2 linked regions of the Prochlorococcus marinus str. MIT 9313 genome follow. The protein of the gene in region 2 interacts with the protein of the main gene of each other region in a pairwise test. Links are inferred from orthologs where the notes say so. Each region holds a gene or a part of one and is shown on either strand. Other genes may lie near its edges.

Region 1 (3,821 bases), 1.6 Mb from region 2 along the record:
TGGTGCGGAGATTGAAATTCCTCGCTAGCAGCGAAGGTCGTCAAGAGCAGGCTTTGTTGCTGCTTGAGGGAACCCACCTGCTTCAGGAAGTGTTGCGAACCACACACCGTCCTAAAGAGATTGTGGCGACCAACTTTTGGCTGGAGCGTCATGGGGATCTTGTGCAGGCTTTGCCTGCAGAAACCTTGATTCATCAGGTCACCCCAAGTGTTTTGGAGGCTTCGTTGACGACAGTCAGCCCAGATGGTGTCGCCAGCCTTGTGCCCCTTGACTCTCTTCCGCAGGCTGTTAATCAAGCCAAGTTTGTGTTGGCTTTGGATCGGCTGCAGGATCCTGGCAACCTTGGCACCTTGCTGCGAACAGCCTTGGCGGCAGAGGTGGAGGCGGTTTGGCTTGCGTCCGGGGCGGATCCCCTTAGCCCAAAAGTGTTGAGGGCTTCGGCGGGGGCCATCCTGCAGTTGCCCTATCAGCGCTTCGGGTCATCAGGGCAGGAGGCCGTGGAGCAGTTGGCTGAGCAGCTTGAATGGGCTGCTAGTCACGGTTTACAGGTCGTGGCCACCATGGTGCCGGGCTCTTCTGCAGCCCATTCTTGTTTGCCTTATTGGCAGCTGGACTGGAGAAAACCGACTGTGTTGGTGCTGGGCAATGAGGGATCCGGCCTGCATCCGCGTCTGCAGGCGTGTTGTACTGATTGCGTGACCTTGCCGCATAGCGCAGCAGTTGAGTCGCTCAATGTGGCGGCGGTGGCGGTGCCACTACTGCTTGAGCGGCGACGAGCCACAATGACCTTCTCCACGCAGTAGTTCGGGTGAGCGAAGCCAGTTTCGACTTCGATGTGATCGTGATCGGTGCGGGTTACGGCGGTTTTGATGCCGCCAAGCATGCCGCTGATGATGGCCTCAAGGTGGCGATTGTGGAATCAGGTGAGATGGGCGGCACTTGCGTGAATCGAGGCTGTGTGCCCTCTAAGGCATTGCTTGCTGCTAGTGGAAGGGTGCGTGAGCTGGCTGATGCTGAACACCTATCTGGTTTCGGGATCCATGCTGCACCGGTGCGTTTTGAACGCCAGAAGATTGCTGACCATGCCAACCAGTTGGTGGCCACGATTCGTAGCAACCTCACCAAAACGCTGCAGCGGGCTGGTGTCACGATCCTGCGTGGCCATGGACGATTGGAGGGAAGCCAGCGAATTGGCTTGAGAGAGAAAAGTGGAGTGGATCGGCTGCTCACTGCCAGGGATGTGATCCTTGCCACAGGCTCTGATCCATTTGTGCCCCCTGGGATTGAAACCGATGGACGCACGGTTTTTACCAGTGATGAAGCCGTGAATTTGGAATGGCTGCCGCGTTGGATTGCAATTATCGGCAGTGGTTATATCGGCCTTGAATTTGCCGATGTTTATACGGCTCTCGGCTGTGAAGTCACGATGATTGAGGCGTTGGATCGGGTCATGCCAACCTTTGACCCCGACATCACCAAGATGGCAGCTCGGCATTTGATTGAAGGACGTGACATCGATGCACGTGCTGGTGTGCTGGCTAGCAAGGTGATCCCTGGCTGCCCGGTAAGGATCGAACTGGCGGAGATGAAAAGCCGTGAGCTGGTGGATAGCTTGGAGGTGGATGCGGTGCTCGTCGCTACTGGTCGGGTGCCAAGTAGCAAGGGGCTCAATCTTGAGTCGGTTGGTGTGGAGACCAATCGTGGCTTTGTGCCGATTGACGACAGCATGCGGGTATTGGTCAACGGAAAGCCGCTGCCTCATCTTTGGGCCGTCGGTGATGTCACTGGCAAGCTGATGTTGGCCCATACAGCCGCAGCACAGGGCACGCTGGCTGTTGACAACATTCAGGGACACTCCCGCACGATTGATTACCGCAGTATTCCAGCCGCAACCTTCACTCATCCGGAGATCAGTTCAGTGGGGTTGAGTGAAGCTGATGCCAAAGATCTTGCCGCCAAGGATGGGTTTGAGTTGGGGAGTGTGCGCAGCTATTTCAAGGCCAATTCCAAAGCACTAGCAGAGCTGGAGAGTGATGGATTGATGAAGTTGTTGTTCCGCAAAGACAATGGTGAAGTTCTTGGTGCTCATATCTATGGATTGCACGCCGCCGATTTGATCCAGGAGGTAGCCAATGCGGTGGCACGACGTCAGAGCGTTGCTCAATTGGCCACTGAAGTGCATACCCATCCCACCCTGAGTGAAGTGGTGGAAGTGGCCTATAAACAGGCGGCCAAACAGCTGGCTAAGGCGGTTGTTGCATCGGCCAGTGCTTCCTAGGCCGCTGTTCTTCAAGCAGGTCTTAGCCCTGCGGTTCACTGTTTTTAATTGCACTATCACCCGATGGAGATCCGCAGACGTCCGCCCAATCCAAGTGTCAAGGTGGCGCATTTGCAGTACGCCATTCCTCACGCCGATGCTGAGCCGCGCCACATTCTTGAGAAGATTGTTTGGGAGAAGGACCGTGAAGTTGAGACGGCAAGACAGCGTGTACCCCTAGAGACGCTTAAATCTCAGATCGCAGACTTGCCCATCCCTCGAGATTTCATTGCAGCCTTGCGTCAGGCTTCGCGAGCTCCGGCAGTGATTGCTGAAGTGAAGAAGGCCAGCCCAAGTCAAGGTGTGATCCGTGCGGACTTTGACCCTGTTTTGATCGCCAATGCCTATGCGGAAGGTGGTGCTAGTTGCTTGTCTGTGCTGACCGATAAGAGCTTCTTCCAGGGTGGATTTGAGGTGCTTGTTGAGGTGCGGCAGACGGTTGGGCTACCACTGCTATGTAAGGACTTCATCCTGACGCCATATCAGCTTTATCAGGCGCGTGCTGCAGGTGCAGATGCTGCCTTGTTGATTGTGGCGATCCTCTCTGATCAGGACCTGACGTATTTGAGCAAGGTGGCCAACAGTCTTGGACTCAATGTCTTAGTGGAAGTGCATGATGCTGAGGAACTTGAACGGGTTCTCAACCTTGGTGGTTTCCCACTGATTGGTATCAATAATCGTGATCTCACCACCTTTGAGACAGACCTTGAAACCACTGAAACACTGAGCCAGCAATTCGCTACTCGATTGCAGCAGCAGGGTGTCTTGTTGGTGAGTGAATCGGGCTTGTTTAACCGCGCTGATTTGGACAGGGTTCAGGCAGTAGGCGCTGAAGCTGTGTTGGTAGGAGAAGCCCTGATGCGTCAGTCGGATGTTTGTGCTGGCTTACAGCAGCTGATGATTGGAGACGAAGGAACGAGCAACAGCTGATCACTTTTTTTCTTTTATTTGAGGAATCGTTGCGATGCATTACCACAGCAAGAGGTTGATCTGAGCTTGCTGTGAGTTAAGGATGAGCCGTTGCTCTTTGAGCTCAAGATGCGCTTGGTTGAGGTCTTGGTGAGTGTCTTTAAGTTCCTTGTTTTGGTTGGCGGTTTCTCGAGATCTTTCGCCGCTTCCTTGATGCGTTAATTCTGTTTGTTGCTCATAGGTGTCATCCTTCTGTTTCTAATCTTCTAACTATTTCAGGCATTTTCCAGGGGGTGGCTCTGTTGTTTCGATTCAACAGCCTTGATGAGATGGCGACACAAATTGGCAATGCTCGAGGTTCGTGAGTTGCCTGAGCTGATTACCTCTTTACGTGCAGATCATGTTGAGAAATCATTGCGCTTGTTTGCAGACGACGACTTTGATAATCAGATGAGATCTCTGATGAACGAGCGTTCGCAGCGCTTATTTGCGGATCAAGAGGCAAGCGACTGTTGTGTTGAGTTCCTTGCTTCTCTGCGCGACGAACAGCTCAAGGCCCATGCATGAGCAGAGCTTGCCTACAATGCTTATAGCG
Region 2 (4,594 bases):
TACAAAGCTTCCTAGATAAGCGGGCGTTGTCAAATTGCAGAGTAAGACTGTCAACAGGCTTCCCATCCCTGCCTCGGACCAGGAGCAGTGCAGTCGGCATGGGTGTGTGATCGACTTCCTGTCCTCCGTGCGTTGACTCAAAAGACTGCGGATTAAAAGAGTTAGTAATAGTCCTATGGCAAGTAGACCCAATAGACCATGCTGTCCGATTAATTGGATTAGGCCGCTGTCTGCAGATTGATTGTTGCAGGCATTAACCATGTTTTCCAGGTTGTATCCAATGCCATGGACGATCTTTCCATTCCCTGCAAAAATAGAATTTTGAAGCCAGCATTGCCAGAAGCTCAGTCTGAGTTTTTCGCTGGCCATTCCTACTCCTATATCAGGCTGAATTGCAGTGGCCCAAATAGCGGCGGCGATCAACCCAGCCGTGGCTGAAGTAATCCATGTTTGTATGCGTCGAGCTGAGCGATTTGGAATGTAATCCTTGATGCAAATGGCGAATGCTGCCATGGCTGCGATTAGGGGCACTCCAGCTGCCATGCGTGAGCCTGTCTGTAGGCAAAGTCCATAACCGCTGATGCACCCCAGGGTATGAATTACCTTTGCGATTGGCTGACGATCTCTCCTTAAACCGTAAAAACAGAGAATTGTGGTGAGTGCAATAACGGATGCCAATGCATTTACTCTTCCAAATCCTAGTTCGAAAATTTGATTATTGACTGCGGTAAGCCAATTGTCGCTACTTCCAGCTGGGTATCCCGAAGAAGCAATCCAGATCAATTTTGTATTGATAAATAAGGCCGAGCAGCTGATCCAGCGCAGAAGGCGTGTCCAGTCGTCAATGAGATAAGTAGCTCCGACGCTAAGAGCGGCGACGATCAAGATGTAAAAGGAAGCACCTGGATGGTCGTCAAGCCGGATGATTGTTCTTGCCTGAAAAAAAACAAGGCTCGAGATCACAATCTGAAAGAGGTTCTGTTGTCGCCAATTCCTTTGATTCCGATCATGAAATATTTGTATGCAGCATCGAAGGCCGATCCAGGCGGTCAGCAGGCCCAGCGTCCATGCGTGGTGACTTCGTTCAAGTCCGAGAAAAAGACTGGCGGCGAAAAGAGCATCAACCGGCCTTGTTTCATGTGCGAACCGGATCAGGCGGTTGCGGTGCATTCCTTCCCTGTTTTGGTAATACCGAATTTAAGGTGAGCCCAAATCGGATGTTTGATGAGTTTCCTGGCTGGCCTCAATGACGCTCAGCGAAGGGCGGTGGATCATCACGAGGGCCCGTTGTTGTTGGTGGCCGGTGCGGGCAGCGGCAAAACGCGAGCTCTGACCCATCGCATCGCCCATCTCATCGGCGAACACGGAGCCGATCCGTCTCAGATCCTTGCGGTGACTTTCACCAACAAGGCGGCCCGGGAGATGAAGGAGCGTCTTGAGCTGTTGCTGGCTCAGCGTCTTGCGCAGAGTCAGTTTGGGCAGCCCTGGAGCACCCTGCCACCTGTGGAGCAGCGTCAGCTGCGCACCCGCATCTACCGCGAGGTGACCAAGGAGCTGTGGATCGGCACCTTCCATGCCCTGTTCGCGCGAATGTTGCGTTACGACATAGACAAGTTCAAAGACAAGGAGGGACTCACCTGGACGAAGCAGTTCTCGATTTACGACGAGGCCGATGCCCAGAGTTTGGTTAAGGAGATTGTGACTCAGGAGCTACAGCTCGATCCCAAGCGCTTTGAGCCTAAGAAGGTGCGCTGGGCGATTAGTAACGCCAAAAATCAAGGCTGGTTTCCTGATCAATTGGCAGCACAGGTCGATGGTCAGCGAGGCAAGCTCACGGTTGAGACGTATCGGCGTTATCGCAAGGCATTAGCGGCGAACAACGCTCTTGATTTTGACGACCTGCTGTTGTTGCCCGTCCAGTTACTTCAGCAGAACGAGCAGATACGACGTTATTGGCACAATCGTTTTCGACATGTGTTGGTTGATGAATACCAAGACACCAATCGCACTCAGTACGAGTTGATCAAGTTGTTGGTTACCGATGGTCGTGAACCTGAAACCTTTGAGGATTGGCAGGGCCGTTCAGTTTTTGTGGTCGGCGATGCAGATCAAAGCATCTACAGCTTCCGTGCGGCTGACTTCACGATCTTAATGGGCTTTCAGGACGACTTTGGCGACAAAGCATCAGACGATTCCACTCGCACCATGGTGAAGTTGGAGGAGAATTATCGCTCTACCTCAACAATTCTGGAGGCAGCTAATGCCTTGATCGCTAACAATACAGAGCGGATTGACAAGGTATTGCGAGCTACCCGTGGCGAGGGGGAGTTGATCACCCTTACTCGCTGTGACGATGAGATCGCAGAAGCTGAAGCTGTAGTGCATCGAATGCGCATGCTGGAAGCTGCTCATCCAGAATTTCGCTGGGGAGATGTGGCAGTGTTGTACCGCACCAATGCCCAGTCAAGGGCGATTGAGGAGTCGTTGGTGCGTTGGCGTATTCCTTACATTGTCGTGGGCGGATTACGTTTTTATGACAGGCGTGAAATCAAGGATGTTTTGGCCTATTTACGCTTATTGGTCAACCCCGCCGATACGGTGAGCCTGCTCAGAGTCATCAATGTGCCCAAGCGAGGCATTGGCAAGACCACCTTGCAGAGACTTGCTGATGCTGCCAATCAACTTGGGATTCCTTTGTGGGATGTGGTGAGTGATGCCGAAGCAGTGCGCTCACTAGGAGGCAGATCGGCGAAGGGGTTGTTGCAGTTCTGTGAATTGATCAATGACTTGCAATGCTCGAGTCAAGATCAGATTCCTTCGGAGATGATTCAGCAGGTGATGGAGAAGAGTGGCTATATCAGTGAGCTGATAACTGAAGCTACCGATGAGGCAGAGGAGAGGCGACGCAATTTGCAAGAACTTGTGAATGCTGCTTTGCAATACCAGGAAGAAAATGAAGAGAGCAATCTTGAGGGCTTTTTAGCCTCCGCTGCGTTGGCCAGCGATGCTGATAGCAAGGATACGGCTGCTGATCGGGTGACGTTAATGACCTTGCATAGCAGTAAGGGACTGGAGTTTCCCTTGGTCTTTCTGGTTGGTATGGAGCAGGGGCTTTTCCCTAGCTATCGCTCCCTTGATGATCAATCCTCTTTGGAGGAAGAACGACGCCTTTGCTATGTGGGGATGACACGTGCCAAAGAACGTTTGTTTTTGTCTCATGCCAGTGAGCGAAGACTTTGGGGTGGCATGCGACAGCCTGCTGTTCCCTCACTATTTCTTGCTGAGTTGCCCGAGGGTTTGGTGCAGGGTGATCTCCCTCAAATTGGTGGTGTGGCATTACGGCGTGAGCGACGGCTTGACCGTTTGACGCGGGTTGATCGCGCTGACAATCAAAGGATCAAAGTCGGTGGTGTGAGCGGAGCCCCTAGCAATGCAGTGCGGCGGCGGCAGGCTGGGCCTGCTCCAGGCAAGGCATGGGTCGTGGGCGACCGGGTCGTTCATTCCAGCTTTGGCGAAGGGGAGATTACCCATACCTTCGGCAGTGGCGAAAAAGTGTCGATTGCTGTCAAGTTTGCTGGTATGGGGCCAAAGATTCTTGATCCACGTTTGGCCCCGATTGAGCCTTTGGATTAGGCCATGAGGACATGGCATATAAAAACTGCTCTTGATCCGAGGCCTGGGCCATAGCTGCACCACCATTCTCGATTTGGCATTGGGGAGCCACCCACGCATGATCGGACTAGGAGAGGCTCTATGCATTTTGCGGACTCCTTCACCAGGTGAAGAGCAACGTGGTCCTGCTCGTCTTAGGGCTGAATTCCGTCATCAGCGTTTGTGTACTTGTGGCAGAACCGCGTGGAGCTGTCCGGTTTGGGGGCCTTTCTCGAATGGTTACCTGCACACGACCATTTCCCCCTTGTTGAAAAGTTGCAGCAGCTGCTTGCTGAAGTTGACCATCATGTCAAGCAGCAGGGGGATGCAATTGAGTGGATGGTGAAGTCCTATCAGGACGAAATGGTGTTGCCGTTTGTTGATGATCCGGCCCTTGAAATTCGTATTCTTTATCTCACCCGAGATGTACGTAGCTGGGCCCATTCCCGCTCCAGGGATGGTCGTCTCAAGAAGCATTGGCTACCTGGCCTGAAGCCGCTGCTGCGCTGGTGTCGGGTGAATGCTCGTCAGGACCGATTGCTGCAGGCCAGCGGTCGCCCGGTGTTTCGGCTCGGTTACGAGCAGTTGGCGCTTGACCCTGAGAGGAGTGTGCGGCGGCTCTGTGCCTGGCTGGAAATCCCTTTCGATGAGCAAAGGCTCCAGCCAACGCAACATTCCACGAGTCACATCCTTGCGGGCAACCAGATGAGTTTTGATGCCAACCGTGGGGCATCGATCCGTTGCAAGGGTGCTTGGATGGGGCACTCGTCGAGTTTGGTTTAGCTGGCCTTGCTGTTGCCATGGGTGAGGCAATTAAATCAGAGACTTGTGTATTCAAAAGATCATTAGTTGAATAACTAGAGTGGATCGATATGAAGATTCGAGCAAAATGAGCTGTTGGTTTTGTATTAATGATGTCGATAAATACTTCTGTTCTTGAGTT

What was found. Proteins that work in one complex are often made in the same cells at the same time.
Region 1: the proteins of AKG35_RS10225 (region 2) and lpdA interact in binary tests that used the Escherichia coli proteins (3 or more experiments, as listed by UniProt). The link is inferred for Prochlorococcus marinus str. MIT 9313 from one-to-one orthologs.

Annotation. Positions count from the first base shown.
Region 1 is NC_005071.1:381,353-385,173, forward strand. The notes cover bases 108-3,043. They hold lpdA (dihydrolipoyl dehydrogenase), read left to right. Parts: upstream 108-808; coding sequence 809-2,278; downstream 2,279-3,043. Other genes in these bases: AKG35_RS01785 (TrmH family RNA methyltransferase), read left to right, coding at 108-803; trpC (indole-3-glycerol phosphate synthase TrpC), read left to right, coding at 2,342-3,043. Outside these bases: more of AKG35_RS01785, read left to right, coding at 1-107; more of trpC, read left to right, coding at 3,044-3,247; AKG35_RS01800 (hypothetical protein), read left to right, coding at 3,575-3,793. UniProt on the Escherichia coli protein: Lipoamide dehydrogenase is a component of the glycine cleavage system as well as of the alpha-ketoacid dehydrogenase complexes.
Region 2 is NC_005071.1:2,021,835-2,026,428, reverse strand. Bases 847-3,928 are described here. They hold AKG35_RS10225 (UvrD-helicase domain-containing protein), read left to right. Parts: upstream 847-1,224; coding sequence 1,225-3,633; downstream 3,634-3,928. Other genes in these bases: AKG35_RS10220 (sulfotransferase), read left to right, coding at 3,835-3,928; AKG35_RS13060 (hypothetical protein), read left to right, coding at 907-1,206; AKG35_RS10230 (hypothetical protein), read right to left, coding at 847-885. Also shown: more of AKG35_RS10230, read right to left, coding at 1-846; more of AKG35_RS10220, read left to right, coding at 3,929-4,434. UniProt on the Escherichia coli protein: A helicase with DNA-dependent ATPase activity. Unwinds DNA duplexes with 3'-5' polarity. Translocates on single-stranded DNA with 3'-5' polarity. Initiates unwinding more efficiently from a nicked substrate than double-stranded DNA.